Regions from separate parts of the Sphingopyxis sp. YR583 genome, predicted to be linked through region 1. Evidence: riboswitches for the same ligand, from Rfam matches in the RefSeq annotation. Region 1 holds a riboswitch; the other holds the start of a gene.
The links. Region 1 has a riboswitch for cobalamin ahead of BLW56_RS06190 (TonB-dependent receptor plug domain-containing protein). Riboswitches for the same ligand answer to the same signal wherever they lie in the genome.
Positions count from the first base shown of each region.

Region 2: another riboswitch for cobalamin. It lies ahead of BLW56_RS00825 (TonB-dependent receptor plug domain-containing protein); the one in region 1 lies ahead of BLW56_RS06190 (TonB-dependent receptor plug domain-containing protein).

Region 1 is NZ_FNWK01000001.1:1,327,840-1,343,755, reverse strand. It holds gene BLW56_RS20830 (HlyD family efflux transporter periplasmic adaptor subunit) at 435-1,718, shown strand; gene BLW56_RS06240 (transglutaminase-like cysteine peptidase) at 1,664-2,737, opposite strand; gene cobU (bifunctional adenosylcobinamide kinase/adenosylcobinamide-phosphate guanylyltransferase) at 2,824-3,348, opposite strand; gene BLW56_RS06230 (cobyric acid synthase) at 3,345-4,802, opposite strand; gene cbiB (adenosylcobinamide-phosphate synthase CbiB) at 4,790-5,728, opposite strand; gene BLW56_RS06220 (aminotransferase class I/II-fold pyridoxal phosphate-dependent enzyme) at 5,721-6,686, opposite strand; gene BLW56_RS06215 (adenosylcobinamide-GDP ribazoletransferase) at 6,683-7,402, opposite strand; gene BLW56_RS06210 (histidine phosphatase family protein) at 7,399-7,968, opposite strand; gene cobT (nicotinate-nucleotide--dimethylbenzimidazole phosphoribosyltransferase) at 7,965-8,981, opposite strand; gene BLW56_RS06200 (DUF1636 domain-containing protein) at 8,978-9,385, opposite strand; gene BLW56_RS06195 (hypothetical protein) at 9,385-9,927, opposite strand; gene BLW56_RS06190 (TonB-dependent receptor plug domain-containing protein) at 9,927-11,879, opposite strand; cobalamin riboswitch at 12,023-12,207, opposite strand; gene BLW56_RS06185 (S41 family peptidase) at 12,255-13,715, opposite strand; gene BLW56_RS06180 (RlmE family RNA methyltransferase) at 13,750-14,454, opposite strand; gene BLW56_RS06175 (Ppx/GppA phosphatase family protein) at 14,451-15,554, opposite strand; gene BLW56_RS06170 (glycine zipper 2TM domain-containing protein) at 15,745-15,916, opposite strand, start outside.
Region 2 is NZ_FNWK01000001.1:167,560-183,475, reverse strand. It holds gene BLW56_RS00860 (GntR family transcriptional regulator) at 1-204, opposite strand, end outside; gene BLW56_RS00855 (family 20 glycosylhydrolase) at 562-3,132, shown strand; gene BLW56_RS00850 (hypothetical protein) at 3,129-3,851, opposite strand; gene BLW56_RS00845 (ABC transporter ATP-binding protein) at 3,815-4,588, opposite strand; gene BLW56_RS00840 (FecCD family ABC transporter permease) at 4,582-5,583, opposite strand; gene BLW56_RS00835 (ABC transporter substrate-binding protein) at 5,580-6,431, opposite strand; gene cobO (cob(I)yrinic acid a,c-diamide adenosyltransferase) at 6,431-7,039, opposite strand; gene BLW56_RS00825 (TonB-dependent receptor plug domain-containing protein) at 7,039-8,895, opposite strand; cobalamin riboswitch at 9,073-9,290, opposite strand; gene BLW56_RS00820 (acetyl-CoA C-acyltransferase) at 9,341-10,495, opposite strand; gene BLW56_RS00815 (acetyl-CoA acetyltransferase) at 10,500-11,729, opposite strand; gene BLW56_RS00810 (class I adenylate-forming enzyme family protein) at 11,731-13,422, opposite strand; gene BLW56_RS00805 (carotenoid oxygenase family protein) at 13,424-14,920, opposite strand; gene BLW56_RS00800 (NAD(P)H-dependent flavin oxidoreductase) at 14,917-15,885, opposite strand.

The DNA of each region.
Region 1 (15,916 bases):
AAGCGATTTTCAGTGGTGCAAGCGGGGCGTCTTACTCGTGCCCCGCTGCGTTTCGCTAAGTTGGCAGGGCGCAAAGAATCGGGCCAATCGGCCACGATGTGCGGCAAATGTTTGCGACGAGCCGCGTTAAGTTATGGTTCGAATTGGGACGCGTCTTGAATTGCCTCACCCCATGATCAGCTTCTCTGCTCAATTTTATAGCATTGAATAAGCATCGTATTTCATTTTTTCAGCTGGACCTCGATGTGCAGCCGTTCGGCACAAATTAGCCATTGCTAAAAATGTGTTAACGCGCTTGCGGAGTCTCGAGAATCCATGCTTCCTAATGGGTGGGGAAGGTCCGAGTCGCTCGGACAGTGGGTCGCACTGACATTGGTGACAATTTTGCTGTGCCGCTTTTGCGGCAGGGCGAGGTGCGTTCGAGGGAAATTGACATGGATGCTTTCGACAATCCGGCGCGGAATGGAATGACCGGTCCCGAGCGCGACAGCGCATCGAGCGAGCCGTCGAACCGGGCCGTCGCGGGCGGCGAGTTTCTGACCGCCGCAGCGAATGTCACCGCCGCCGCCACGGCCATGCCGCTGGCGATCCAGGCGATCCTCGTTCCCGATGCCAGCGGCCGGATCGTGTTGCCCGCGGGTGCGTCGATCGACGACATCACCATATCGGGCACCGACCTTGTCATCACGCTGCCGAACGGACAGGTATTCATCATTCCCGGCGGCGCGGTCGATGTTCCGGCAATCGTCGTCGATGGCGATACCGTGCCGGCGAGCACGGTCGCACAGCTGCTGGAAAATCTCGGCGAATTGAACCCCGAAGCCGGCGTCCGCAGCTCGGGCGGCAATTTCGCCGACCCCGAAGGCCCGATCCAGGATGCCTATGCGCTGGGCGACCTGCTGCCCTACACGCAGCTTGCCTTTCCGCAGCCCGAAGAACGCGAGCTGCTGCCCGACGTTCCCGATGAAGAACCGACGATCGTCATCGTCACCCCCGACCAGCCGGCGGGGGTCGCCGCCGCGACCGCAAGCGTCAACGAAGCGGGCCTGCCGGCGCGCGGCAACGAGCCTGCCGGCAGCAACAGCGCCGCGAACAGCGAAACCACGACCGGCTCGATCGTCTATGACGCTGGCGACGGGCTCGACACGCTGACGATCAACGGCACCGCCATCACGGCGGTTGGTCAGGTCATCACGACGCCGCTCGGCCAGCTGACGATCACCAGCCTGACGCCCGGCAATATCGGTTACAGCTACACGCTGACCGACAACACCAATGCGAACAACAATCTGACCGATCCCTTCACCGTCGTCGTCACCGACAATGTGAATGCGGGCGAAAAGATCATGCAGATCGTGCCGCTCGGCGATAAATTGCTGATCGAAACGCGCGTTACGCCCCGCGATATCGCCTTCATCAAGGTCGGCGACCCTGCGAACGTCAAGGTCACCGCCTATGATTTCTCGATCTATGGTGGGCTCAAGGGCAAGGTCGTGCGCGTGTCGGCCGACAGCATCTATGACGAGGTCGAGCGGCAGGCCTATTTCACCGTCGTTGTCGAAACGACGAACAGCTATCTTACCTCGAACGGGCGGCGGCTGCCGATCACCCCGGGCATGCTATGCGATGTCGAAATCGTGACCGGCAAGAAATCGGTGCTGAGTTACTTGCTGAAGCCGGTCTTGAAGGTCAGCGGATCGGCGCTCACCGAACGCTGATTGTTGAGCGCCAGCGTATAGGATTTTTGCGACGCCGGAATTGCGGTGAGATTTGGCGATGACTGGGTGCCGCGATAGGCGTGGACCCAGCGTCGGTTCTCGCTGAACGACAGCACCGGGCGCACCGAATTGGACTGGCTGCCGTCGTATAGCCGGTCGGTCACATTATCGAGCACGACCTTTCCGGCATCGGTCTGGACGAGCAGAAAGGCATGATCGGCGTTTGCGGCAAGATCGCGGAGCAGCACCAGCTTCATCCGGTCGGCATCGATTCCGGCGGCGCGCAGCATCTGCATCTTCAGGATCGCGAAATCCTCGCAATCGCCCTTGCCGCGCCCGAGCGTCTGTTCGGCGGTCGCCCAGAAATCACGCTGACGGTAATTGCGGTCGTCGTTCACATAGGCGATCTCGCGATTGACCCACTGGTTGACGCGCGCGAGCAGATCCTGCTCTGCCAGTCCCGACGAGGCGTTCGCGCTGCGCAGCTTGCTCTGCATCAGTCCGGCGGGCGCCGCGCGGCGCACATGATCCCAGCGATCGTCGAAGCGTGTGCGCTTGACCGGGATCGCGCGGGTGCCAAGCTCGGCGCTTGGGTCATATTCGGCGGTTTCGGTCAGCGGCGCGAAACTCGACGGCGTCCCGCAGCTTGGTGCAGGCGCAAAGGAGATCGGGGTTCGGCTTGCGGGTTCGAGCGTATGGCGAACGGGGAAAGCGTCCAATCCGGCCGTGATCGGCGATGCCGGGGTGACCGCGGGCGCCGCAATGGCCTGCTGGTCGGCGCGGATGCGGTCGAGCGCGCTCGGTGCGCCGCCCAATATGGCGCGTGAGATGTCCGCCCGCGCGGCCGGCGCAAAGCTCGCGGCGACAGGACACGCCGCCTTGCTGTCCGCCAACGACTTGTCGTTCAACAGCTTCGATGAGGCGTGGGCGGCCGACGGTGTCAGCGCAGCAGCGGCAAGGACGGCGGAAACAGGAAACCACCGCGACTCGCCAACGACAAGATGGGCATGCTTTCTCATGCGGCCCGATTTGACGTGGCGGCGTGAGGATATGCTTCATGACGATAGTAAACGCACGATTCAGCACATTTGGGGAAATTGGCGCTTTAACCCCCGCGTGGCTTGAGTGTCAGGGGCAGTCCGGCGGTGAGCAATACCACTTCGTCCGCCGTCGCCGCGACTAACTGGTTGAGTTGTCCCGCTGCGTCGCGGAATGCGCGCGCGAGCGCATTGTCGGGCACGATACCAAGGCCGACTTCGTTGGCGACAAGGATCAGCGTTCCTTCGAAGCGGCTGATTGTTTGACATAATAGGCGGCTGGCGAGCGCGATGTCGGCATCGGCGAGCAGCAGATTCGAGACCCAGAGCGTCAGGCAATCGACGAGGACGATCGCGTCCTTCTCATTCAGCGCATCGATTGCCGCGGGGAGGTCGCGCGGTGCTTCGACGGTGGTCCATCGCGCATCGCGGTCGGCCCGGTGGCGCGCGATTCGCTCGCGCATCTCCTCGTCAAAGGCTTCGGCGGTCGCGACAAAGATGAGACCGTTGCCCGCAGCTTCGGCGCGCCCCTGTCCATAACGACTCTTGCCCGACCGCGCGCCGCCGAGAACGAACAGCGACGACCGGCTCATGCGCCGACTCCCGCGATCCGCAGCATGGCATCGATATCGGCGTGTGCCGCAAACTCGGCCGCAATGTCGTCGAGCGCGGCATCGACGTCGGTCGCATAGTCACGCCCACCACCCGCGACGCCGATTCGAGAGAGTAGCGCCCGACGCAGTTCGGGTGAGGTGAAAACGCCGTGGAGATAGGAGCCGATCACATTGCCTTCGGCATTGATCGCGCCGTCGCGGGCAGCGCCTTCGAGAAAGGCAAAGGGCCTTTCGGTGCCGGGTCCGCGCGTTTCCCCCATGTGCATTTCATAGCCTGCGACCGGCGCCCCCAGCGCCGTTCCGTCCACATGGCGCAACCTCTTCGCGGGAGAAAGGGTCGTTTCGACATCGAGCAGGCCGAGCCCTTCGACGTCTCCCGCAGCGCCCTCGATCCCCAAGGGGTCGGCGATGCGATGGCCGAGCATCTGATATCCGCCGCACAGCCCGACGATCAGGCGGCCACGGCGATGGTGCGCCATGATGTCGATGTCCCACCCCTCGGCCCGCAGCGCGGCGAGGTCGGCGATCGTCGCCTTCGATCCGGGCAGTATGATGACGGCTGTCTCCGCTGGAATCGGCCGGCCCGGCGGGACCATGACGATCTCGACCCCCGGCTCGAGCTTCAGTGGATCGAGATCGTCGAAATTCGAGATGCGCGGCAGGATCGGGCAGGCGATCAGCTTGCGGCCTTCGCGCGGGTCGGCTGGGCGTTCGAGGATCACCGCATCCTCGCTCGGCAGTCGCGCGGCCGCGCTCAGCCAGGGGATGACGCCAAGGGCCGCCCAGCCGCTTCGCCGCTCGATCTCGCGATACCCATCATCGAATAGCGCGGGGTCGCCGCGGAACTTGTTGATCAGGAAGCCGCGGATCATTGCCGCGTCTTCGGGCTCGATCACCATGCGTGTCCCGACGATCGACGCGATCACCCCGCCGCGATCGATATCGCCGATCAGTATGACGGGCACGTCGGCGGCGCGCGCGAAGCCCATGTTCGCGATGTCGCCCTGGCGCAAATTGATCTCGGCGGGCGACCCTGCACCCTCGACGATCACGATATCGCACTGACTCTGCAGCCGCTCATAGCTTTCCAGCACTTCGGTCATCAGCGCGCCGCGCGCTTCGCGGAAATTGCCGCTGCCCAGCGTCCCGCGGACGCGCCCGTGGACGATCAGTTGCGAGGTGCGGTCGGCTTGCGGTTTCAGCAGCACCGGATTCATGTCGCTGTGCGGTTCGGCGCGGCACGCAATCGCCTGAAGCGCCTGCGCGCGGCCCATCTCCCCGCCGTCGGCGGTGACCGCGGCATTGTTCGACATATTCTGCGGCTTGAATGGCCGGACGGTGAGGCCGCGGTTGGTCAGGGCGCGGCACAGCGCAGCGACGAGCACCGACTTGCCGACGTCGGACCCGGTGCCCTGCAGCATCAGCGCAGCCATAATGCACCCCCTGCGATCAGCCAGAGGAACAGGCAGGCGCGCAGATAGATGGCGAGCGCGCGATCGATCTCTTCGCCGCCCGCGCCCTCTGCTCCGTCGCCGATCCATGGTTTGTCGTGCATGACGCCGTCATAGGCGATCGGCCCCGCGAGCCGAAGCCCCAGTGCGCCCGCCATCGCCGCTTCGGGCCAGCCGGCGTTGGGCGAGGCATGTTTGCGGGCGTCGCGCTTCATTATGCGCCATCCGCCGCCGCCCGCGAGGCACAGAAGCAATCCCGACAGCCGCGCCGGAATCCAGTTCGTAAGATCGTCGAACCGCGCCGCCGCCCAGCCGAAGGCGCGCCAGCGTTCCTCGCGGTGGCCGATCAGGCTGTCGGCGGTGTTCGCCGCCTTATACGCCCATATGCCGGGCAGGCCGAGCAGCAGCAGCCAGAAGAGCGGCGCCGCCACGCCGTCGCAAAAGCTTTCGGCGAGGCTTTCGATAGCGGCGCGGGCAATGCCGCTTTCGTCGAGCGCTGCGGTGTCGCGGCCGACGATCATGCCGACGGCATCGCGCGCGCCGGCAAGGTCGCCCGCGTCGATCCGCTCGCCGACCGCGCGGACATGGTCGAACAGGCTGCGCTGCGCGAGTGCGGGCCAGGTGAGGATCGCGACGCCGATCCAGCCCCAGCCGCCAAAGATGCGAAGCAGTCCTTGCTGTGCCGTCCAGCCGATGCCGGCGGTGACCAGCAGCAGCAGGGCCAGCGTCAGCGCGCCGAGCATCCGCCGCCTCGTAAAGCTGCTTTCGGGGCGGTTCCAGTGCGCCTCACATCCATCGATGATATGCGCGAACAGCCCGACCGGGTGGCCGATGCAGCGATAGAGCGCGCGCGGCCAGCCGAACGCGGCGTCGAGCGCAAGCGCGGTTAGCGCGACCGGCTCAGCCATCGGTCAGCGCCGCTTCGAGCCGGGCGAGCGCGTTGGCGTCGGCGGGGAGACCGATGCGCAGCCAGTGCGGTTGGTCTGCGAAGGGGCGGGCCAGGATTGCGCGCGCCGCGAGCCGTTCGAACAGTGCGTGCGCGTCGCCCGTCTCGATCAGGCGAAAGAGCGGGCAGGCGCCGATGGGCTGGAATCCGCTCCGTACCAGCACCGCGTCAAGTGCTGCCGCTTCCTCGGGCAGGCGCTGCCGCGTGGCCGCGATCCAGTCGGCATCGGCATAGGCCGCGGTGCCGATCGCGATTGCCGCCGCCGACAGCGGCCATGCGCCGAGCCGTTCGCGCAGCGCCGCGACAATGGCTTGCGGTGCGAGCACGAAGCCGAGCCGGAGGCCGGCAAGGCCGAAGAATTTTCCGAACGAACGAAAGACGATCAGTCGCCGTGCGTCGTCGATCGAAGGTGCGACGCTATGCGCCGGGTCGACGTCGGCGAAGGCTTCGTCGACGAGGAGCCAGCCATCCCGGCCGTCGAGCAACGTCCGAACCCGTTCGGCGCCCACGGTGCGCCCGTCTGGGTTATTGGGGTTGGCGAGGATCAGGTTACCGGTCGAATTTTGCGCAGCCGAGGCTTCAATGGCCGAAGTGTCGTGGATCATATCGCCATGGGTGCGATAACTGGGGGCGATGTGCTGCGCGGGGCCACCGATCAGCGACCCGACCAGGCGCAGCCCGATTTCGGTGCCCGGGACCGCGCAGACATGCTGTGCGGCCAAGCCGAAATAGCTCGCCGCGACGACCTCGAGCCGTGCCAGCGCGTTCGTGTCGGGCAAGCGCTGCCAGTCGAACGCCATCGCGCCCGTGGGCCAAGCGTGCGGGTTGATGCCGGTCGACAGGTCGATCCAGTCGTCGCCGCCGAAGCGGCGTTTGGCGGCTTCGAGGCCGCCGCCGTGCCAGGTCCATGCACCGGTCATGTGGCGTGCGCCAGCAGCAGCGCGGCGGCGAGGAGGAGGCTTTCGCCGATCTCGATCCCCGCGCCATGCCCATCGCCCGAAATGCCGCCGATCCTGCGCAGCAGCCACCAGCCCCAGAGGACGAAGGCCAGCGGTGCGATCAATAGCGAGGGCGATATCCACACGGCAGCGATGAAGGCCAAACTCCATATCAGGAAATCGACCGGGCGCACCGCATTGCGGAAGCGCGACCCGAGCCCCGCGTGCAGGTCGGGCAGCGCGCGCGACCAGACGAGCGGGCCGACCCGCGCGGCGAAAGGAATCAGCGCGATCGCGGCGAAAGCGTGGCGGTCGAGCAGGGCATGAAGGAGCACCAGCTTGGCGATCAGTTGCAGTGCGATGGCGACCACCGCGAAACTGCCGACATGCGGATCGCCAAGCACGGCGATCAACCGTTCGCGGTCCTTGTGCGCCGCGCCGCTTGCGTCGGCGATATCGCCGAGCCCGTCGAGGTGCAGCGCGCCGGTGACCGCGACCCAGATAAGGAGGGCGGACAGGGCGCCCGTCCACGGGTCGATCTGTCCACCCGCCCAACCGGCGCCGGCAACGAATGCGCCGACGATCAGCCCGACCGCGGGAAACCAGCGCATCGACGCCGCGAATTCGTCACTCGACACGGCGATGCGCGGCGTCGGCAGCCTCGTCAGAAACTGGATCGCGACGATCAGGCCCTTCATGGATACAGTCCCGCGATCTGCGCGCCTGGATGTTCGCCCCGCCAGATACGGAGGGAGAGGCGCGAAGCATAGGGAAGGTCGAATGCCCACAGCTGGCGCTGGTCGAAACCGCACAGCGTGTGAAGCGCGGCGCGCATGGCGCCGCCATGGGTGACGATCAATGTCGCGACGGGGGGCAGGTCGGCGATAGCGGTCGAGACACGCGCCACCAGTGCCGGCCAGCGTTCGCCGCCAGGCGGCGGGCTGGCGTCGGGGTCGTCATAGAAGCGATTGAGCGCATCGGCGGCGATGGCGCTGCTTGCCTTGCCGTCCCATTCGCCGAAGTCGAGTTCGCGCCAGCGCGGATCGACGACGAGCGATATGCCCGACGCCTCACTGATTGCTTCGCCCGCTGCGCGGCTGCGGCAAAGGTCGGATGCGATCAGGCGCTCGATGCCAAGGCCTTTCGCTTGCGCGGCGCATGCGGCAATCCCCTCGCTTGTCGGCACGCCATCGGTGCGTCCCATCAGCAGTCCCGGTGTTTCGGGCGCGCCGTGGCGCAGCAGATGGAGCGCGAAGCCGGTCACAGCGATGCCGAAACCGCCGCCTCGGCAAAGGTCGCCATTCCATCATGCGCCGCGAGCGCGCTGCGGACGATGTTTGCCGCGACCGCGGCGCCGCTGCCCTCGCCCAGCCGCATGTCGAGCGACAGGAGTGGGTCGAGCCCCAGCAATGCGAGCAGGCGTTTGTGTCCCGGTTCGGCCGAACAATGGCCCGCGATGCAATGGCCGACGATGGCGGGATTGTCCGACGCAAGCGGCGCGATCGCCGAGGTGCAGATAAAACCGTCGAGCAGCACCGGCACGCCGAGTTGGCGCGCGCGCAATATTGCGCCGGCGATCGCGACGATCTCGCGCCCACCGACCCGTCGTAACGTCTCGAACGCCGAACGCGGCGCGTCCGCATGAAAAGCGAGCGCGCGTTCGATCACCTCGGCCTTGCGTGCGACGCCGTGGCCGTCGACACCGGTACCGGGACCGACCCATCCCGCGACGCCGCCGGCGAAGCTGCGCGCGCACAGCGCAGCGGCGGCGGTCGAATTGCCGATGCCCATTTCGCCGAGGATGAGGAGGTCGAGGTCGGTGTCGACCACGGCCGCGCCTTGGTTGAGCGCGTCGAGGCATTCGGGCGTGCTCATCGCGGGGGCGGCGGTGAAATCGGCGGTTGGCCGGTCGAGGTCGAGCGCGACGACGGTGAGTTCAAGCCCTGCCGCGTCGGACAGGGCATTGATCGCGGCGCCGCCGCTTGCGAAATTTGCGACCATCTGTGCCGTCACGCTGGGCGGGAAGGCGCTGACGCCATGGACGGTGACGCCATGGTTGCCCGCAAAGATAGCAGCGCGGGCGCGGCCAATCCCTGGTCGCGCCTTGCCCTGCCAGCCTGCGAAAAAGATCGCCATATCCTCGAGCCGCCCGAGCGATCCGGCGGGTTTGGTCAGTTCGCCCTGCCGGATCCGCGCGTCGGCTTTGGCATCGGCGTCGGGCTCGCGCAGCTCGGCGAGCGCGGCTTCAAACACCTGAACGGAAGGAAAGCTGGTCATTCGGCGACAAATCCTGGGGGCGGAGTGCGGGTGACGAAATGGCCTTTGACGCCATCGGGCCACAGCGAATAGGCGACACGGCCGTGCTCGCTTGCGGCATAATGGACCGCATAGTCGAGGATCGCACGCGCCGATTCCTCGTCACCCTGAAAGCGGCCGAGTACATAACCCACTTTGTCCGGCGCGCGCAGGTGGACGGTGCAATGATCCTGACAAGCGAAGAGGCACGCCATTTCCTGCACCGCGATCCCGGCGTAGCGCGGCCCCTCTTCCTTCAGTCGCCGCATCGCCTCGACGAGCCGCGCGCCGCCGCGCACGCCAGCGGCGTCGACCTGTGCCTCGCGGCTGTGGCGGCATGTGTTGCATACCACCACCGCGGGCCCCGGGTCGACGCGCGTCAGCATCAGGCCTCCGCAGCTTTCGGAGGCACCGGAAGGCCGATCGCGACGAGCCCGCGATAGAGCGCATAAAGCCCGATCAGGATCGCCGCGTTGCGCACAAACTGCTCGGCGAGCAGGTCGGGCGCCATCGCGGTGTGCAAACCGCCGAGGACGAGCGCCCAGCAGAGGATGATAGCCTTGAACGCGGTGAACCCCGCAGCATAAGCGAGGCCGAGCTGCGCCGCGACCGCACGGTAGCGGAGCGCCCCCAGCGCCATATAGCTGGCGAGCGCGGATCCGACGGCTGCTGTGCCCAGTCCGACGCCCCACGCCAGTGTGCTTCCGTCGCGCGGATAGCCGAGCAGGAAGAAGCCGACGAACTGGCTGACGGCCCATGCGAGCACCATCAATGCGATGCCGTCGCGGCGGCGCATATGCACCGCCGCGAGCGCCGCGAGCGAAGGGAAGGGCGTCGCACAGCCGAGCGCGAGCGTCGTCACGCTGCTCGCCGCGGTGAGCAATCCCACCCACAGCGCCGATGCGCTGCTTGTCCGGAGCGCGACCATCAGAAGCGGCCCCTTATGCCGGCGTAGACGCTGCGGCCGAGCGAGCCATAGCGGAAGGCGGTCATATATTGCTCATCGAAGATATTTTCGGCGCGCGCGAACAGCTTCACCGCATCCGACAGCGCATATTCGGCGCGCAGGTCGACGAGGGTATAATCGTCGAGCCGCTGCGCATTGCTCGCATTGTCATAGCTTTTGCCCGACCAGCGCACCGCGGTACCCAGTTCGAGCCCGAAGCCGAAGGCATAGCTGGCCGACGCATTGGCGGTATTGCGCGGGCGGCGCGGCAGCCATTTGCCGAAATTGGCGGTGCCTTCGGACCGATCCTCGGCGACGATCCAGCTATAATTTCCGTCGAGCTTCAATCCGCCGAGGGAAAGCGCTGCGGTGGCTTCGACGCCGTGGGCTTCGCTCCGCGCGACGTTCGAATAATAGCCGAAGCGCCGCGTCGTCGGGTCGCCCGGTACAAAGCACATCGGGTTCGTGGTGGTCGACGAACAGCTGTTGTAGATGATCTGGTTCGTCGTCGTGCGCTCGAACCAGGCCGCGCCGAACACCAGCTTGCGGTCGAACAATTGCTGTTCGATGCCGGCTTCCCAGCCATGCGCTTCCTCGGGATTCAGCGCGAGGTTCCCATATTCGCTATACTGCTGATAGAGCGACGGCGCCTTGAAACCTTCGCCATAGCTCGCGCGGAGCACGGTGCCGGTCGACAGGCGCCACACGCCGCCCGCGGCGAACAGCGTTTGCCCGCCATAACCATCATGATCGTCATAGCGCACGCCGCCGTTGAGCGTCAGCCCGTCCAGCGGCTCGACGCTGAGCTGGCCGTAAACGCTGGTCAGTTCGGCCTTGCCGCGCGCAAATGCCGGGAGCGGCGTGGCGAGCGATGCGGACGGCGATCGGCTGCGGAAATCCGATCGTTCATTCTCGACCCCGAAGATCGCGGTGATGCGATTGGTGACGTCGAAGCTGCCCTGATATTCCCAGCGCTTGTTCTTTCCGTCGGCTTCGAAGCTTTGCGGGCGCGCGCGGTCGGGGTTGAAATTGTCGCGGTTGGTGTCGGTATAGGCATAAGCGACGCGGTTGCGGAAGCGCCCGTCGACGAGGTCGACATTTAGCCCCGCATAGCCGACGAACTCCTTGTTCAACCCATAATCGTTGCTGTCGACATTAAAGCCGTCGAATTCGACGCGGCCGCTCGAATAATAGCCACGGACCTCGGCGCTGAGATTCTCGGCGAGCGCCAGTTCGGCGCGGCCCGAAAGATTGGTGTTGCGATAGCCGTCGCGCTCAACCCCGCCGAACGCCTTGGCGTGTGATGAGATGCCGTCGGTGGTGAAGCGCTGGCCGCCGATGCGCCAGTTCAAGGGGCCGGTGCGTCCGCCGACCGCAGCGCGCGCGCTCACGGTCTGACGCGATCCGGCCTCAAGGTCGAAGCTGCCCTCAAGGGTCTTTTCGGGCGATGCGGTGACGACATTCACGACGCCGCCGATCGCCTGGCTGCCCCACAGGATCGACTGCGGCCCGCGCAGTACCTCGATCCGTGAAATATCGCCGGCGAGCAGGTTGGTGAAGTTGAAGCCGCCGCCGGTCGACGACGGATCGTTGAGCTTCACCCCGTCGATAACGACGACGCTATGGTCGGATTCGGCGCCGCGGATGCGGAGTGAGGTCGAGGTGCCGTAACCACCGTTGCGCGAGATGCTGATCCCCGGTGTGCGGAGCAGCAATTCGGTGACGCCGATATCCTGCGCGCGGTCGATCGCCGCCTTATCGAGCACCGCGACCGACGAGGGTATCTCGTCGAGCGTCAGCGGTGCGCGTGTCGCGGTGACGATGATGCTGTCGCCGTCGGCGGCATGCGCGGTGGACGCGTCTTCGGCCGACGCGGCGGAGGAGGCCGCGAAGGCGGCAAGGCAGATCGAACTTCGGAAAGCAAATTTCAACATTGGGTACCCCATCGACAAGGCCGCCCATGCGCGCGGTCGATGCGGTCGCCCTTTGGGGACGCACGACATCGCCCGCGCTCACGCGCAGCCAGCTTTGTCGTCATGCGGGTTCACCCCCGTCCGCCCGGCACACCCTGTCCGCGCGAAAGACGACGGCGACGGGCAGGTCTCCTGGCTTGCGGGTCAGCGCCGGTCGGCCGCCTTCTCGGGACCGAAGTCCCAATGGCGTGTGGCCGATGGCTCGCCGCGTACAGTTGCAGGGGCAGCCGGGGTTTTCCCGTTCCCTCTTAGTCCCCGTCGCCGGGGAACCTGTCGCTTGCCGTGGCCGTTAGCCGCATTTCCCGGCTGCGGTCAATTGCTGCGATGCAGCAGCGATCAGAAGAGGCCCGGCAGTTCGCGCTGCGCTGCGCTCGGGCGGTCGGGGGTCAACATCGCGCGTTCGGCCACGATCGGCGCGCTGCGACGCATCGCCGCCGCGCCCGCGCTCGCGTCGGCGATCCGCGCCGTGCAGGCTGTGCCCGACAGGAAGTTGATCGCGGCGCGGATCGATGCTTCGCGCGGATCGCCGAGCGGCACGCTGAGATCGTCGTTCGCCGCGCAGCTATTGCCTATCTTGGGCGCGAGCCCGTCATAATAATCGCGCTGTCCATTCGCATTGGCCGTTGCAAAGGCGACAACACGCATGCGGTCGTCGCACTCGGCCTTGTCGAGGGCGATCTGGCCGACGGGCTTGCCATAGGTGTTGCTGCCGACGAGTGTCATATCGGTACCGAGCCAGGGCAGCATCGAATTGATCACAAGCTCGCTCGCCGACGCGGTCGACCCTGTCCCGATGAAGGCTATCCGTGTCGGTGCGATCGATTGGCTCAACGGATTGAAGCGATGCTCGTCATTCTCGGCCGATTTGCTGGCGCGGAACTGCGTCTGCGAGAAAATCTGCCCGGCGCGCCCGGCGCCCATCAGATCGCCCATCAGATTGGCGGTCGAAACGAGCCCGCCGCCATTATAGCGGAAATCGACGATGATATCGGTGACGCCGCGCGCGCGAAAATCGGCAAAGGCCGCCTTCAGCTGGTCGTCGGCCGACGAGATGAAGGTGCGCAGGTTGATATAGCCGTAGCTGCGGCCTCCCTCCGCAATGATCTTGGCGCCATAGCGATCCGAAACCGGGTCGAGCGAATAGTCGGCTTTCGCCACCGTGACGTCGCGCGTGCCGCTGGCGTCGGTGATGCGTAGCACCCGGCTGACCCCCGGATCGTTGGGGCCGAGCGCATTGGTCAGCCCCGCCGTGCCTTCGGCGTTCACGATGCTGGCAACGGTGCGCAAATTGCCGCTGTTCGTCCCGATCGCGACAATTGCCGTCCCGCGGTCGATCCCGGCGGCAAAGGCCGGAGCGCCTTCATAGGCTTCGGCGATAAGGATGCGCTGGTTCACCGCATCATAGGCCAGACGAGCGCCAAAGCCCGCGCTTGATCCGCTGGCGTAGAAGGCGTTCTCTTCGACGATCGAGGTGATGTAGGTGAAGAAGCGGTCCTTGTTCAGTGCGCGTGCGGGTGCGACGAGCGCGTCGATGTAGGACTGGACATTGCCGTGGCTCGCGGCGCTGACGCTCGCGACGTCGCTCGGGAACAGATACCATTCGTCGATCACGGCCTTGGCAAAGGCCTGACGCGACGCGAGGGCGCAGGTAGGGGTTGGCGTGGGGGTCGGGGTCGGCGTCGGGGTGACCGTGACGGGTCCGCCGCTGCCCAAGCTGCCTTCACCCCCGCCACCGCACGATGCCAGCATCAGCGCTGCGAGTGTCACAGCCGCGACCGACCGTGCCGATTTGCCCATCGAAAATTCTCCCCCGGTTCGGTTCATCGTCCGATTATTCTGCGCCCGCGTTGCGGCTCCGGCCCTTGAAGCCCTGCGCGATGACATAAAGTTCCGGCGACCCCTTGCGGCTGGCCGGCGGTTTGGCGTGCTTCACCGTCGTGAAATTCTGCTTCAAGATCGTCAGCAACTCGCGGTCGGCGCCGCCGGCAAAGACTTTCGCGACGAACGCGCCGCCGGGCAGCAGATTCTGCACCGCGAAATCGGCTGCGGTCTCGGCGAGGCCGATGGTGCGTAGGTGATCGGTCTGGGGATGGCCTACGGTATTCGCGGCCATGTCCGAAATGACGAGATCGGGCGCGCTGCCCAGCGCTTCGATCAGCGCGTCGGGCGCGGCATCGTCCATGAAATCCATCTCGAGGATTTCGACGCCCTCGATCGGTTCGCAATGGAGAAGGTCGATCCCCGCGACGCGCGCGCGGGGGTTCGCCTTGCGCACGACCTGCGACCAGCCGCCCGGTGTGATGCCGAGATCGACGACCGCGCGCGATTTCTTGAGGAATCCGAATTTTTCGTCGAGTTCGATCAGCTTATATGCGGCGCGCGAGCGATATCCCTCGGCCTGCGCGCGGCGAACATAGGGATCGTTGAGCTGGCGTTGCAGCCAGCGCGTCGACGAGACGCTGCGCTTGCGTGCGGTCTTGACGCGCACGTGCAGCCCGCCTCTGCCGCTGCCGCCCTTTCCGCCCGCGCCGCTCATTTGCGATACTCGCGGCGGGTGACGGGTATATCGCGGCCCTGCATCGCAAGGCAGCGCAAGATCCCTTCGCGGATACCGCGATCGGCAACGCCGACGCGGACCGCGGGCCACAGGTCGATAATGCTCTCCAGGATCGCGCAGCCAGCGACGACCAGATCGGCGCGCTCGCGGCCGATACATGCAATTTCGGCGCGGTCGGCGATGCTCGCGTCGGCGAGGCGGCGGCTGATATCGCGCATCGCATCCGTCGGGACGACCAGTCCGTCGACCGCACGCCGGTCGTATCGCGGCAGGTCGAGGAAGACGCTGGCGAGCGTCGTGACGGTGCCGCTGGTGCCGAGCAGGCGCAGCGGCTGCCCCGCAAAACGTTCGGCGCGATCGGCGAAGGCGGAAAAAGCGGTGCGGGTCACTTCGCGCATATGCGCATAGGCGGCTTGCCGACCGGCAAGGCTGTCTTCGGGCAGCGGAGCATGTTCGGTCAGCGAGACGACGCCCCACGGCACGCTGATCCAGTCGTGTATCTTGACGTCATGGTCCGACACGTCGACGTGCATCAGCTCGGTCGAGCCGCCGCCGATGTCGAAGATCAGCGCCGGTCCTTCGCCGGGCTCCATCAAATTGTGGCAACCGAGGACTGCGAGTCGCGCTTCTTCGGCAGCCGAGATGATATCGAGGACGATGCCCGTCTCGCGGCGGACGCGCTCGGCGAGCTCTTCGCCATTGCTTGCACGGCGGCAAGCCTCGGTCGCGACCGCGCGCGACAGCGTGACATGGCGGCGGCGGAGCTTGTCGGCACAGATCGACAGCGCCGCGACGGTGCGATCCATTGCGGCTTCGCTGATTTTCCCGCTGCCGTGGAGTCCCTCGCCCAGCCGGACAATACGCGAAAAAGCGTCGATGACGACGAGCTCGCCATTTTGTGGGCGCGCGATCAGCAGTCGGCAATTGTTGGTGCCAAGGTCGATGGCGGCATAGCTGCGCGGCCGCGTGATCGGCATCGGGCGTGCATCGCCACCTGCCTTGTTTCGTCCCTTCGCCGCCGGCCCCGTTCTTGAACCCGGCCGCGGCGGTCGCCCTGATGGCGCTGCCATTTGCCGCATGGCTAGTATAACCTGTTCTGCTCACGCGTCCGCAAAACCGCGAACGTGCACTTGGTGGCGAGATTAGGCTTACGCCGCTCCAATGGCAAGCTTCCGCTCCCGCGCTGTCGATCGCGCAAAGAAAACCCCGCCCGGCGTGGGCCGGACGGGGTGCAAGGGAAGAGGAAATTATTGGGGTCGGGACTGCCTCTTAACGGCAGCCGTCATTCCCCTTGTCGATCGCGCGGCCGGCGAGGGCGCCGACGGCGCCGCCGATGATCGTGCCGACCGTGCGGTCGCCGCGACCGGCGATTTCATGACCGGCAAGGCCGCCTGCGATCGCACCGATCACGGTGCCGCCGGTGCCATTGTCGCACTGGCGA
Region 2 (15,916 bases), 1.2 Mb from region 1:
GTCGGCGACCAGCCCGTCGATCGCCTTGCGCACCGTGATGCGCGACACGTCGAATTCCTCGGCCAGGTCGCGTTCGGTCGGGATCGCCTCTTCGGCCTTGACTACCTGTCCTTCGATCGCGTCGCGCAGGATCTTCTGCAACTGGAGGTACAGCGGCGTCGGATCATCCTTCTGAAGCGGGCCCACGCGTGCGATCAGTGACAAGGATGTTGCTCCACCATTGCGAAGGACGCGGTCGGCAGGACCGGCTTCTCCTTCCCATGTGTTGCATTGGTATCGTCGCGTCAATCCTGCTGCGAGCTATTCGCATGGCCGTGGTGCCAACATATGGCTGGCGGTTCGGTCGCCGGGGCCTTGGTGCGCTGCGCAATCGCGATGAGATCCCGCATCGAGAATGGGTGGTTCGGCGACTTTGCGATAATACTAATGTAAAACCAATAGCGAAGGTCTCAGCCGGATATTCGTCAATTTATCCCGAAATGCCTCGTTATATCTCAAGAAATCGGTAAATTCGAAAGACGTTGACCGTCGTGAGGACGCATGACAAATTAGATACAAATTATGAAACGGGAGAATGGAATGCGGGTCGCGGCGTTGACGGGGATCGCGATGGCCGCGCTGGCCACATCGGCCGTGCAGGCTGCCGCCGAGGCGCCGTCGCAGGCTGCGCTCGATCGTCTCGCTGACACGCTCGATTACAGATATCGGGTGATCGACAACGGACCGACATGTCCGGCGGGCATCGAGGCCTGTTTCCTCTCCACGATTACACTGACGATCCCCGACAACCTGCCGGCCGACGTCCCGACCAAGGGGCTCGCGCTCTATTTCAGCTTCGTCAACCGCCTGCCGCGCGTAGAAAGCGACATCTTTGCGCATCGGCTGATCAACGGCGATGTCCAGCAACTGACGCTGAAACCCGGCGCGGCGCTGCGCCCCGGCGCGAAGCATGAAATCAGGCTGTGGGGCGTGGGGTCCAATTTCTCGAAGGCCTTTGGCATGCCCAATGCCTATCTGGTCGCCGACGGTTTGAAGCCGCGCACGATTGCCGCAACGCGCCCGGCGATCGACCCCGAAACGGGACTCGAAATCCTGCCCTTCGTTGACCCGATGACCGATGAGGCAAGGCTTGCGACGAAGGGCGGCGCCGACAGAACACGCTGGCTGACCCCCGAACGCGCCTTTGCCTTGCAGGCCGACCGGCAGGCGTCCGTAACGACGGGAATCGCGATCCTGCCCAAACCTTCAAAAGCGGTGCAGGGCAAGGGCGTCGCCATCGACCTGAGCCGCGGACTGGCGGTCACGCTGCAGGGCGTTGAGCACGCCGATATCGCACCGGCGCTCGCCGCATTGGGTGTGGCGAAGGGCGTGCTGCCGTTGACCATCCGGGTCGACGCTTCGGCGGTCGGCAAGCCCGAAGCCTATATTCTCGATGCAAAGGAATCGGGAATCGCCATCACGGCGCATGACGTCGCAGGGGCAAGCCATGCGCTGCGTTCGCTGGCGCAGCAGGCGATGTTCGACAAGGGTAAGCTCAGGCCGCTGCGTGTCGAGGACGCCCCTGAATATCGTTTTCGCGGCCTCCACATCGACCTTGGCCGCAACTTCCACAGCCGCGAAGAGATATTGAAGCTCGTTGAGGCGATGGCGGCGTACAAGCTCAACAAACTCCACCTCCACCTCGCCGACGACGAAGGCTGGCGGATCGAGATTCCGGCTCTGCCGGAACTGGCGGCGATCGGGTCGAAGCGTTGCCATGACCTTGCAGAGAAGACCTGTCTGTTGCCGCAACTTGGCGCAGGGCCCGACGGGACAAGCAGCGTCAACGGTTACCTCGGCGTCGCCGACTATGTGGCGATCGTGAAGGCGGCCGCGGCACGGCAGATCGAAGTGATCCCGTCCATCGACATGCCCGGTCATTCGCGTGCCGCGATCAGGGCGATGGAAGCACGCTATGCGCGTCTGGCCGGCGACGGCAAAAAGGCCGACGCCGAGGCGTACCGGCTGATCGATCCCGCCGATACGACCGAATATCGCAGCATCCAGAATTATAGCGACAACACGCTGAACGTCTGCCTGCCCGCCACCTATCGCTTCGTCGATACAGTGGTCGACGCGCTCGCCGACATGCACAAACAGGCGGGGGCGCCGCTCAAGACCTTCCACCTCGGCGCCGACGAAACCGCGGGTGCGTGGGTGAAATCACCGGCGTGCAAGGCGATGATCGCCGACAATGGCAGAGATGCGGGCAAGCTTACCCCGCGTTTCATCGAGCGTGTGAGCCGGAGCCTTGCCGTAAAGGGCCTCGAAACAGCCGGATGGAGCGACGGCATGGGGCACACCGACGCCGCCGCGATGCCCCGAAAGGTGCAAACCAATATCTGGGGCGTTCTACACGCCGGCGCGATCCGCGAGGCGCACGACCAGATGAACCGCGGCTGGGACGCCGTGCTCTCAATCCCCGACCTCGGCTATTTCGATATGCCCTATGCGCCGAACCCCGAAGAGGGCGGCTATAACTGGGCCTCGCGTGGTGTGGACCCCTATCAGGTGTTCGGCTTCATGCCCGACAATCTGCCCGCCAACGCCGCGACGATCCGCAACATCCAGGCCGAGGGCAAGGCGATCGAAGACAGGCCGGTGTTGCAGCCGGGACACCGGGTTGCGGGATTGCAGGCACAGCTATGGAGCGAGACGATCCGCACCGACGCGCAGGTCGACTATATGCTCTTTCCGCGTCTGCTCGCGCTCGCCGAGCGTGCGTGGAGCCCGGCGCCATGGACCCCGGCCTATCAGGCGGGTGCCAGCTACGAATGGGGCGACAAGCGCGTCGACGCCGCCAAGCTGAAGGCGGGCTGGCAGGATTTCGCCGGGCGCGTCGCTGCGCAGTTCCCGCAGCTCGAACGGATGGGCGTCGCCTATCGCGTAGCCCCTCCGGGCGCGCAGATCGCGAAGGGCAAGCTTGAGGCGAACAGCATGTTCCCCGGCACGACTATCGAATACCGGATCAACGGCGGCGCATGGACGCGCTATGCCGGGCCGGTGGCGGTCAGCGGTGCAGTCGATCTGCGCAGCCGTTCCACCGACGGCAAGCGCGCCAGCCGCACGGTTCGGGTCGAGCCTGCCGGCTAGGCCGCCTTCATCCACACGACGAGGGCAAAGCGCGTCGCCTGTGCTGCCAGCGTGCGGTGCGGGGTGAAGCGGTCGAGGAACAAGGCCGTTCCCGCAGGGCACTCTGGCTGTACGCGCGGCAATCCGGCGAGCCGCCATTCGGGAATTTCATACCCGTCGTCGCCTTCGCTCGCGAGCGGGGCGGGCTGGCGCCGCGCCGCGATCTCCAGCCCGCCGTTCGCAGGGCCGGCATCGCTCAGCGGGATCCACGCGGTCACCACGACCTTGCCGCATCCGGTGCCATCGTCGCGCGCGACGTCGCTGTGCCACGCGTGGCGGTGCTCGGGAAAACAGGCGATGCTGGCGCGGACGCGGACGATCTTGCCCGCCAGCGCCCGCCCGCTCAGCTCCTCGGCGACTGCAATCAACCGCGGATCGTTCGCCAGCGCCTGCAGCCGTTCGCCGCGATGCGCGTCGGTGCACAGCGCGACGCGCAGCAGATTGGCGACGCTGCGCTCCCTCGCGTAAATCCGGTCGATCCGCTCGGTCAGCGGCGCTTCGGGACAGCTCTGTTCGAAGGGCAGGTAAAGTGCTCCGGCCATCCGGTCGATATGCTCGGCAATGTCGCCCGCCGCCGCGCTGACCCGCTCGGAGTCGAACAGCGATACCGCCGCATAGCCCTCTTCGGCGAACTGCACTGCGGTCATCGCGCGCGCCCGAAGGTCGTGATCGTCGGCCATTCGCCGCTGGTTTCCACGCGCGCGTCGATGCCATAGACCGCGCGCAGCCGTTCGGCCGTCAGTACCTCTGACGGCGTCCCGTCGGCGACGATCCGCCCTTCGTCGATCAGGAGCAGCCGGTCGCAATAGCGCGCCGCCATCGTCAGGTCGTGGAGCACCGCGATCACCAGTCCGCCGCTATCCGCCTCGGCGCGCAGCATGTCCATCACGTCGATCTGGTGCCCGGGATCGAGGCTCGCGAGCGGTTCGTCGGCGATCAGCGCCGGGGCCTCGACCGCCAGTGCGCGGGCAAAAAGCACGCGCGCCCGCTCGCCGCCCGACAATTCGGTCGCGATCCGGTCGCGGAGCTCGATCACATCGGCACGCTCCATCGCGCGCTCGATTGCCGCCGTATCGGCGTCCAATATCCGCGACATCGGCGCAAGGTGCGGCAGGCGCCCCAGCCCGACGAGCCGCTCGACGGTCAGCGGCCAGTGCAATGTCTGACCCTGCGGCACATAGGCGATCCGCCGCGCGAGGTCGCCGCGCGGCATCGCCGCCGCCTCGACGCCATCGACGCGTACCGAACCGCTCGGGGGCACCAGCGCGAGCATCGCGCGCGCGAGCGTCGACTTGCCTGCACCATTCGGGCCAACGATCCCGGTCAGTGTGCCGGGAACGAACGCGGCGCTGACGTCGTGGACGACCGCGCGGCGGCCGAGCGTGACACCGACATGATCGAGGGTGAGGGTCACCATAGCCGTCGCTCCCGCATCAGATGGACAAGGAAGACCGGGACGCCCAGGAAGGCCGTGACGACGCCGAGCTTCAACTCGTTCGTCGTCGGGATGATCCTTACCCCTAGGTCGGCAAGCGTCAGCAGCGCCGCCCCGCCGATCGCCGATGGCAGCAGGATCGCCGAAGGGCTGCGGTCGGTCAGCGGCCGGATCAGGTGCGGCACGATCAACCCGACGAAACCGATCGCGCCCGATACCGCGACGGCGCCGCCGACGCCGATCGCGGTGCCGATCAGCAGTCGCAGCCGGGTACGGCGAAGGTCGGTGCCGAGGGCCTGCGCGGCATCCTCGCCGAGCGTCAGCGCGTCGAGCGCGCGCCCGTTCCACAGCAGCATCGCGCCGCCGATTGCGATGCACGGCAATGCGATCCACACATGATCGAACGACCGGTTCTCGAGGCTGCCGAGCAACCAGGTCATGATTTCCATCGCAGCAAAGGGGTTGGGAGACAGGTTGAGCGCGAGGCTGGTCCCCGCGACCGCCAGCGTCCCCACCGCGATCCCCGCAAGGATCAGCGTCAGCGGGCTTTCCGCCCTGCCAGACAGGATGAAGAGCAAGGCGAGCGACAGCAAGGCGCCGCCCGTTGCGAGCAACGGCAGCACAATTGGGTGGATTTCGGCCAGCCCGAAATAGATCGCCGCCACGCCGCCCAGCGCTGCGGCGTTCGACGTGCCGAGCACCGACGGTTCGGCAAGCGGATTGCGGAGATAACCCTGCAACGCCGCACCGGCGAGCCCGAGCATCGCGCCGACGCCCAGCGCGAGGATGGTACGAGGCAGGCGGAGATCGAAGAGGATGATCGACGCCACCTTGTCATCGTTGCCGATCGCGGCATCGACGAGCCGCGCCACCGACAGATCGACAGCGCCGAACAGCAAGGATGCGACCGCGGCGACCAGCGTCAGCGCCGCCAATGCAGCGATCAGCGACCAGCGGGGCAGGGCGAAACGGCTCATGCGCCTTTTCCTTCGAGTTTCGCGATCTGTGCCGCCATGCTGCGCGCCGCCTGCGTGTAGGCGGGGCTTCCGCACACGGTCCACGCCTGCGGCACGCTGATGCGCGGAATGTCCTTGAGCGCGGGATGATGCAGCATTTCGCTTCCCTGATCGGTGACCGTGTCGGTCGCGCTCTCGACGATCAGAAAATCGGGCTCGGCCGCGACCATTTCCTCGATGCTGAGCTGCGACAGCGGCGGTTTGCCGAGCTTGCCGGCGAGATTGACCAGCCCGACGCGCGTCATGAGTTCGTCGATCAGCGTGCCTGTGCCCGTCATATAGCCGCGGCGCTGATAATAGGCAGCGACCCGGCCCTTGCCCGGTTTCGGCAGTCCGGCCAGTTCGCCCTGCATTCGCGCGATCAGCGCATCGCCGCGTTCGGGATGCCCGACGGCGACGGCGGTCTGGCGGATCGACGTATAAATCTCATCTAGCGTGTTCGCGGTGGCGAGATCGAGCAGGGGATAGCTCTGCTCGGGTAGCGCGCGGAGGGCCGCACTGCGGCTCGCGGGCATGCCGACGATCAGGTCGGGCTCGATCGCCAATATCTGTTCGGCCGAGTTGCTGAGCAGCGGGATACCCGCCGCCTTTGCGGCTTCGCCCGACATTTCGATATCGGTCGCATTCTTCGTCAGCCCGGCGATCTGCTCGCGGTCGGCGAGCGCGAGCACGAGCTGGTCGGCGCAAAGGTTGATCGACACGATGCGCTGCGGGACCGCAGGGGCCTTCGCGGGCGGGGCGGGGGAGGCTGCCCAGAGCAGCCCTGCGCCGCCGAGCAGCGCCGCAGCCAAAAGGCTACGCCGCCGCATCAGAATTCGATCCCTTTCTGCGCCTTTACATTCTGCTCGCGGAACGGATGTTTTACCTGCGCCATCTCGGTGACCAGATCGGCCGCGTCGATCAGCGCTTCGGGCGCGTTGCGGCCGGTGATGATCACATGCGTCATATGCGGCTTCGCCTCCAGCGCCTCCAGCACCTCGTCCACCGGCAGATAGTCGTAGCGCAGCACGATGTTGAGCTCGTCGGCGATTACCATCTTATAGCTCGGGTCGGCGATCATCCGCTTGACCTCTTCCCAGGCATCGCGCGCCACCGCGATATCGCGACTGCGGTCCTGCGTATCCCAGGTGAAGCCTTCGCCCATCGGCTTGAATTCGATCAGGTCGAGAAAGCGGTCGAACACCGCTTTCTCGCCCGTCGCCATCGCGCCCTTCACGAACTGGACGACGCCGACCTTCATGTCGTGTCCGATCGCGCGGATCGCCATGCCGAGCGCGGCGGAGGTCTTTCCCTTGCCGGGGCCGGTGTGGACGATCACCAGCCCCTTTTCGACCGTCTTCGCCGCGACCTTCTTGTTCTGCGCGGCCTGGATCTTCTTCATCTTCGCCGTGTGCTCGGCGTCGGTGCGCGCTTTCATCAGAAGCGCGCCCGCACACCGCCATAGGCGGCGCGGCCATAGGTGCCGTAATTGAAGGCGGTCGCATAATCGGCGTCGAACAGATTGTCGACGCGGCCGTAAATCTCGAAATGACCGCCCACGGGGAAGGATGCCCGGATACCGGCGAGTGCATAGCCGTCGAGCGGCACAGCATTCGCCGCATCGTCGAAGCTGTCGCCGACCATCGTCAGCGTCGCGCCGGTCGACAGGCCGAACGACCAGTCATAATCGGCCGACAGGCTGATCGCATTTTCGGCGCGGCGGGGCAGGCGCTTGCCGTCGAACGCCGGGCGCCCAGAGCGGTCGCGCGCGTCGATATAGCTGTACGACGCGGTGACGTTCAGCGCATCGACGGGCTTCAGCGCCAGCGTCGCCTCGATCCCCTTGGCGCGCGTGCGGTCGATATTGCCATAGGTGAAGGTCGCGTTGTCGTAGTTGATCTGGTGGGTCGTGTTGCGCAGGAACGCCGTCAGCGAGATCAGCGCGCGGCCGTCGGCGAGGCTCTGGTCGATTCCGACATCATAGCTTTCCGACCGTTCGGGGCGCAGCGCGCTATTGCCGCTGAACGCGTCGTAGAGCTGATACAGCGACGGCGCTTTGAACCCCTCGCCATAGCTCAGCCTGAAATTGGTCGCGCCCGCGTTCGGCGAATAATTGGCGTTGGCGCCGAACGTCGCCGCACCGCCGAACTGGTTGTGATCGTCGTGGCGGACCCCGCCCGACAGCGACAGCCCGGTAAAGGGCTGGACGATCCCGAGCGCATAGACGCTGTCTATATTGGCCTTCTGGCTGTCGGTCGAACCGAAGCCGAAGAAGTCATAGTCGGGGCGTTCATGCTCGTAACCGAAGATCAGCTTCGCTTGGCTGGCCGGCGTCACGACGCCCTGATATTCGAACCGCAAATTGGTGCCCGAATAGCCGTAATCGGGTGCGGTGCCGCGCACGAAATAATAATCGCGCTCGTTGCGCATCCACGTCACCGCCGCGCGGCTGGTGAAATTGCCGTCGAACAGGCCAAGGTTCAATCCGGCATAACCGACATATTGGTCGAGCTTGGCGACGTCGGCGCTGTCGGCGGGGGCGCCGAAAAAGCTGTCATAATCGAGGTCGGCGTTGATGTAATAGCCGCGCAGGTCGAGGCTCAGCACATCGCTGAACGCGACCTTCAGCCGCGCGTTGCCTGCGAAATTCTTGTATCCGTCCTTCTCGGTGCCGACCGCTGCCGACGAAATTCCGTCGGTGCGGAAATAAGCGCCGCCGATCCCGCCGGAAATCGCGCCGGCAGTACCCGAAACATCGGCCTTGGCGTTGAGCGTATCGCTATACCCATATTCGGCCGATGCGCCCGCGGCGAAGCCTTCGGCCGGGGTCGCGGTCATCAGGCTGACGACGCCGCCGATCGCCTGGCTGCCGTGCACGACCGAGTTCGAGCCGCGTAGTATTTCGATGCGGTTGATGTTGCCGGTCAGCAGGTGGCCGAAATCATATCCGTCGCCGATGCCGCTCGGATCGTTGACCTTGACCCCGTCGATCAGCACCAGAGTCTGCGTCGTCTCCGCGCCGCGCAGCGAAATTCCCGCGACCGATCCCACGCTGCCCGTGCGATTGAAACGGACGCCGGGCGTCGTCGCGAGCAGGTCGACGATGTCGGTGGTCTGGCGCCGCTCGATCGTGTCGGCGTCGATGATCGTGATCGCCTGACCGACTTCGTCGCGCGATTGCTCGATCCCCGACGCGGTGACGACGATATCGTCGCGGTCGCTGCCGGCGGTTTCGGCAAGGGCCGGCGTCGCCGTAGCCAGTGCCAACAGGGAAATGGTCGCAAATTTCAACATGGGTAGGCCCCCGCACGCCGACAACGAAGGCGGAGCCTGTCGATACGCATGCGCGATCGACCGGTGCCGGCGGCGCAAGTGGCGTCATGGCCTGCGACCCCGGTACCGAGGCGGCTCCAGCCACCTGGTCGTCGCTCGACGGAAACCTCCGTGCCGCGGCCTTTCCCTGGGCCTTGGCATTGAGCGACCCACGCCGGCAGGTCTCCTGGCTCGCGGGTCAGGGCTCGGTGCACGCCTTCCCAGGTGACCCCAGTGGCTGGTCCGAACGCTTCGGACCGGTGCATCTCGCTCGCCGCTTACAGTTGCAGGGACAGCCTCGGTTTCGATGCACCTTCCGGCGCGCCTACCGCGTTCCCTATTAAGCCCTCTCGGGCACCGGTGCGATCATGCGCGGGACAAGCCCCGCACGCGCCGCCCATAGCGCAGCCGCGCTTTTTCGCAATGGCTATTGGCGCGCGACGATCATCGCCGCGCCGACCCCCAACGCCCCCGTCAGCACGACAAGGCCATATTGGCCTTCGCACGCATCGAGCGCGTCAAGCAGGGTCGAGGTGAGGATCGCGCCGCTCGCGCCCATCGGATGGCCTTTCGCGAGGTGTCCGCCGCTGACATTGACCCGCCCCGGATCGGCACCGCGGTCGCGGTGTAACTTGGCAATGGTGACGGCAAAGGCCTCCATGAACTCGATCCGGTCCATATCGTCCAGTGTCAGCCCGGCGCGCGTCAGCACCTTGTCCATCGCGGCGAACCCCGCGGTCAGCGAGGCTGCGGGATCGCCGCCGCTCTCGGCAAAGGCGACGACCCGCGCGCGCGGGGCAATACCGAGCCCTTCGCCGCCGATCAGCGCAAGCCCCGCGCCGTCGCAGATCGGCGGTGCGTGTGCGATGCTGTGCAGCGGCTCGAAGGTCGCGCCTTCGAGCGCGCCGGCATATTGCGCCTGCAATTCGCCAAAAGCGGGTGGCGCGGCCGCGAGCGATTCCGCCGTGGTTTGCGGGCGGATGCATTCTTCGCCCGCCAGTGGTCCGGTGGCGATGCGCGAGGCCTGCAGGGCGGGATCGGCTTCCGCCGCCGCCGCTTTCTGCTGCGAAGCGAGCGCCACAGCATCTAGTTCGGCACGGCTGATGTCTTCAGCATTCGCAAGACGGTCGGCCGCGAGCACGGGCGGCACGAAACGGGCGCGCGGCGGCAATTCGTCGTTCGTATAGAAACCCGCGCGATCGCCCAGAAAGGGTGCGCCGCTCATCGACTCGACCCCGCCCGCGAGGATGTGCGTCGCTTCGCCGTTCGCGACCTTCGCGACCGCCTGACCGATCGCCGACAGTCCCGACGCGCAATAATTGTTGAGGCTGTGTGCCGCGGTCGTGTCGGGCAGGCCGGCATGCAGCTTTGCCAGCATCGCGATATGCCCGCCCTGCGCGCCACTCTGCGTGACGCAGCCGAGCAGCAGGGCGTCGGGCGTTGCCGCGATATCGCCGCAGCGCGCGGTCAGCGCCGCTGCCTGCTGGCGCACCAATTCCTGCGGGCTCAGTGCGGCAAGCCCGCCATCGGGTCGCGCCTTGCCACGCGGCGTGCGCACCGCGTCATAAAGATAGACGTTCAACGGGTCAGACGCCGACGACGAAGCTGACGGCGGTCGTCGCGCTGCCGCCGACGTTGAAGGTCGCAAAGTTGCGCGCGCCTTCGACCTGATAGTCGCCCGCGTTCCCCGTGACCTGCCGCCAACTGTCGAGCAGCATTCGCACCCCCGTCGCGCCGACCGGATGGCCCAGCCCGATCAGCCCGCCCGACGGATTGACCGGTAGCTTGCCGCCGAGGGCAATGGTGCCGTCCTCGACCGCGCGCCAGCTTTCGCCGGGTTTGGTGATACCGAAATGGTCGATCGCCATATATTCGGTGATCGAGAAACAGTCGTGCACCTCGACCCCGTCGCAGGCGTAGATGTCGGGCATGTCGGCGCGGCGGAGCGCGTCCATCATCGCTTTGCGCACGCTGGGGAAAACATAGTCACCGCCGCGGCTGTCGGCGACCTTGGTCGAATAGAGCAGGGGGGCGGTGGCGTGGCCCCAGCCCTTGATGCGGGGGATGGAGTCGAGCGGGATGCCGCGGCGCTTCGCATAGGCTTCGGCAACTTCGCGCGAGGCGAGGAAGATCGCCGCCGCGCCGTCGGTGACCTGCCCGCAGTCGGACTTGCGAAGGCTGCCTTCGATCAGCGGATTGACCGCGTCATTCTCGCCGAGATGATCGTCGGTGACTGCCCAACCGCGCGTCTGCGAATAGGGGTTCTTCTTGGCGTTGGCGAAGTTGTTCGCCGAAATGCCGCGCAGATGCGCACGATCCAGCCCGAAGCGCTCCTCATATTCCTCGGCAACGCGCGCGAACATATACGGCCAGAGATAGCGCGCCTCCTGCGCCTCGCGGCCCGCCCATGCGGCGGCACCGAGATATTCGGCGGCGCGCTGGCCGGGAACGTTGCGCATCAGCTCGATCCCGAGCACCAGCGCGAGGCCGTAGCGTTCGGCCTCGATCTCGGCTGCGGCGGCGAGGATCGCGATGCTGCCCGACGCGCAGGCGGCCTCGTGGCGCGATGCGGGGATGCCCGCGAGGTCGGGGTGAACATGGCCGAAGAAGCCGCCGAGCTGGCCCTGTCCCGCGAAGAGTTCGCCGACGAAATTGCCGACGTGGGCAGTTTCGACTTCTTTCGGCTCGATACCCGTTGCGACAAAGGCCGCTTCAGCGACATCGCGGAACAGCTCAAACAAGCCGCCGCCCTCGCGTTCGAGATTGCGCGAGAAATCGGTCTGCGCGCCGCCGAGGATGAAGACGTCTTTCGCCATGTCAGGCTTCCTTTTCGAGAGTGGCGAGCGCCATGTCGCGCACTTCGCTGCGCATCACCTTGTTGGTGACGTTGCGCGGCAAGACGTCGAAGCGGAACAGGCGTTCGGGCAATTTGAACACCGCGAGGTCGTGCCCGCGCAGATAATCGGCGACCTCGCCGATCCCGACATCGTCGGCGCCGCGCGGCACATAGGCGAGGCCGATACGCTCGCCCATCGTCGGATCGGGGAGCGAGAATACGCACGCCTCCGCCAGCAGCGGATGGCCGCCGAGCAGCTGGTCGATCTCCTCGGGCGAGATATTCACCCCGCCGCGGATGATCAGATCCTTGCAGCGCCCGACGAAGCGATAGAAATCGCCGCCCTCGGCGATCTCGAACAGGTCGCCGGTGCGAAACCAGCCGTCGTCGGTAAAGGCCTCGGCAGTGCGGTCGGGAGCGTTGTGATAACCCTCGAACAAGGTCGGGCCGCGGATCTGCAACTCGCCTGATACGCCGTCCGCCTCGATCGGATCGCCGCCGCCGGGCGGGACGAGCCTGCTTTCGATATTCGGGGCTCGGCCCTCGCCATAGGGGCGCTGATAGGTGCCGCGGCGGGGAAACAGGCTCGCGCGCTTGTCGGGGTCGGGCATGTCGCCCTCGCCGGTGATGAAGCTCATCCCCTCGTTCGACCCGAATACGTTGACGATGATAATGCCAAGCCTTTCCTGAAACCCACGCACCATCGCTGGCGCGAGCGGCGCCGAGCCCGAGGCGATGACGCGCAGGCTGGAGAGGTCGACCGAAGCGAGCAGCGCTTCATTCTGGAGCAGCATGTTGAGCACCGCTGGCGGTGCGATCGTCAGGCTGGGGCGTTCGGTCGCGATCTGTTTGAGGTATATGCCGGGATCGAAGGGATGGTGCAGCACCATCGTTCCCGCGCTGGTCAGCCAGCACATGGTGATGCCGCCGATGCTTGCCATATTGATGAGCGGGAAGGGGTTGAGAAGGACGTCGCCCGGTCCGACCTTCATCGCTTCGTATCCGGCGCCCGCGACCGCGATCCAGTGATTGTGGCTGCGCGGCACGCCCTTGGGCACGCCGGTCGTGCCCGAGGTCCAGCAGATGGTGAAGATGTCGTCGGCATCGACCGGGTTCGCCGCGACATGCGCGGCAAGGGCGGCTTCGTCGCCTTTTGCGGCCGACAGGTCGAGCGCACCCGAAGGCGGGTTGGGGCCGAAGGTCATCAGCGCGATGCCGTTCAGCAGCGGCTGTGCTACGCCGACATGGTCGCATCCCTTGACCGTCGTCGCGCAAACGAACGCCTTGGGCCGAACGACGCCGATCATCCCCTTCAACTCATGGCTGCGATATTGCACCGCCGCCGGGCTGACGATCGCGCCGATTTGCGCGGCGGCGAAATATAGTGCGACGAATTCGCTGATGTTCGGAAGCTGGACGAGCAGCACATCGTCCTTGCCGATGCCTGCGACGATCAGGGCGCCCGCGATCCGGTCGACCTCTGCCTCAAGCTCGGCATAGGTCAGCCGTTGCGGCTCGCCGAAAGCGAAATCGCGGCGATTGGGCGCATCGACCAGCGCCAGCCGGTCGGGGTGCTCCACCGCATTGGCGAAAAACAGGTCGGCAAAGGTCTTGTCGCCCCACCAGCCGCTGTCGCGATGCCGTCGCCTTTTATCCTCTCCCGCGACGATCATCTCAGGCGGCCAGCACGCTGTTCGGACCCATGCCGATATCGTCGCCGCTCGCCCACACCGTGTGTGTTCCCGAGCAGATACGCTCGGGCAGGATGATCCGGCACACCGGCCCCGCCGCGACATTTTTCGCGTCGATCAGCACGCATTCGGATCGGTCGGTTTCTAGGTCGGCGATGAAGGAGACGAGATAGCCGTCATCCTCGTCCTTCGCATCGATGCGCGGCGCGAAGGGGGCTTCGCTGCCGAAGCGGCCCGGGCCGAATTCATATTCCTCGCTGGTGCCGGCGTTCAGGTCGTGCTTGACGAGGCCGCGGAACAGGAACCAGCCGGGCTCGGGGATCGCGCTGTACGCGTAGCGATAGGGTTTGCCCGCATAGCGATGGTTGAACATGCCGAATTCGAGGTCGCGGTCGTCGAGCCGCTGCTCGGTCGTTTTCCCGGTCTTGAGGTTGAAGCGCCAGCGGTGAAGGCGCGGCTTCAGGAGACCCTGATCGAGATAGGCCATCATCCGCTCGAGCCCTTCGGGCGCGTTCGGATAGGATTTCGGCATCGGCTCTTCCTGATAATAGCCGTCGAGAATGATCTCGTCGCCTTCCTCCCACGCGTTGAGCCAGTGGAGCGTGTAGGTCGGTTCGGCCTCGAACCAGCGGATGTCTTCGGGCTGGCCGTGGCGCGGGATGATTGCGAAGCGCGTCTTTTCGTCGGGATGGAACTGGACGACGTGCAGCTTCCGCTCGAGCAACTCTTCGTTCCAGTAGAGCGGCATGTCATTGAGGATCGTATAGTTCTCGGTGAACGCCATGTCGTGCGGCAGCCGCGGACCGGCGAGCGGCACCGGGATATAATGCTTGAGCTTGTTGTCCGCTCCGACGACCCCATAATGCATGTAAGGTGCGTGCTTCGAGTAATTGAAAAACATCAATTCTCCGGTCGCCAGATCGACCTTGCAATGCGCCGAAATGCCGTCGAGCGGTACCCAGCTTTCGGTGCCATATTGTTCGAGCGTGAAGGGATCGAGCCGATAGGCCTCGCCGCATTGGTAGAAGGTCGAGATGATCTTGCCCGCATGGATCGCGACGTCGGTCGACGAAGAATCCTTAAGCCACTCCTGCGCGCCCCAGCCGTGGCGGGTCGATTTGTGCGGCGGCTCCATCAGCCCCGCCCACAGCGAGCGGCCGGCTTCCTTCTCGGCCTCGAATCCCTTGGTGCGCACGAAGCGGCTGCGATAGCTGGCGCGGCCGTCCTTGAACGAGATGGCGTGGATGAAACCGTCGCCGTCGAAGGGGTGATAGCGCCCGATCGGTTCGTGGATCTGGTTCTCGCCGGTGCGGACGTAAACGCCGTCGATGTCGGTCGGGATATTGCCGATCACCTCTGCATCGCCGTTCGCGAAGATCGCGTTCCACTCATTATAGGTCGGTCGCCATGCGTCCTTCATATAGGGGTGGTCGTTCGGCTGGATCGTGGTGCGGATCGTGTCGACGAGCTCGGCGGTCATGCGGGGACTCCTTCGGCGGCAGCAAAGCGCGGCCTTGCGGCGGCGGCATCATATTCTTGAACAAGGCGGTCGACGATGGTCGCGACGGGTTCGACCCCGCGAACAGCGCCCACACCCTGTCCGGCGGACCAGACATTCTTCCACGCCTTGGCGTCATCCTGTGCGTCGGAAAAGTTCGGGCGCTTGTCTTCGGGCATGTTCGCCGGGTCGTAGCCTGCGGCGATCAGGCTCGATTTCAGCCAGTTGGCGGTGACGCCGGTGATGCCCTTCGACGGGACAATATCCTCGGCACCCGCCGCGACGACCATATCCTTATAGGGCTGGACCGCCATGCTCTCGGCGCAGGCGATCAGCGAGGTACCGAGATAAGCAAGGTCGGCGCCCAATATTTCGGCGGCGCGCACCGCATGGCCGGTCGAGATGGCACCGCCGAGCACGAGCGGCCCGTCCCAGAACTGCCTTACCTCCTCGACGAAGGCGAAGCCCGCGGTCGCGCCGGTATGCCCGCCCGCGCCCGCCGCGACGAGCACGAGACCATCGACTCCGGCCGCCGCGGCCTTGCGCGCAAAGCCGACCGAATTGACGTCGGCGAAGACGAGTCCGCCATAGCTGTGGATTTCCTCGACGACGCGCGCCGGGCTACCGAGCGCGGTGATCACCAGCGGTACCTTGTGGCGCACGACGCAGGCGAGGTCTTCGGGCAGGCGGCTGTTCGACGGATGGACGACGAGGTTGACCGCCCAGGGCGCCGCCTCGGGATCGTTCGACAAGGCGGCGTCGATCCGGCTCACCCAATCTTCAAGGTCCGCCGACGTGCGCGCATTGGGCGCAGGGAAGCTGCCGATCACGCCCGAGCGCGAGGCGGCGATCACCATTTCGGGGCCCGAGACGAGGAACATCGGTGCCGCGATCGCGGGCAGGCGCAAATTGCGCGTCAGCGCCGGTGGAAGGCCGTGTTTCGGCACTCTTAATCCTCTCTCAAATTATCTGACTTGC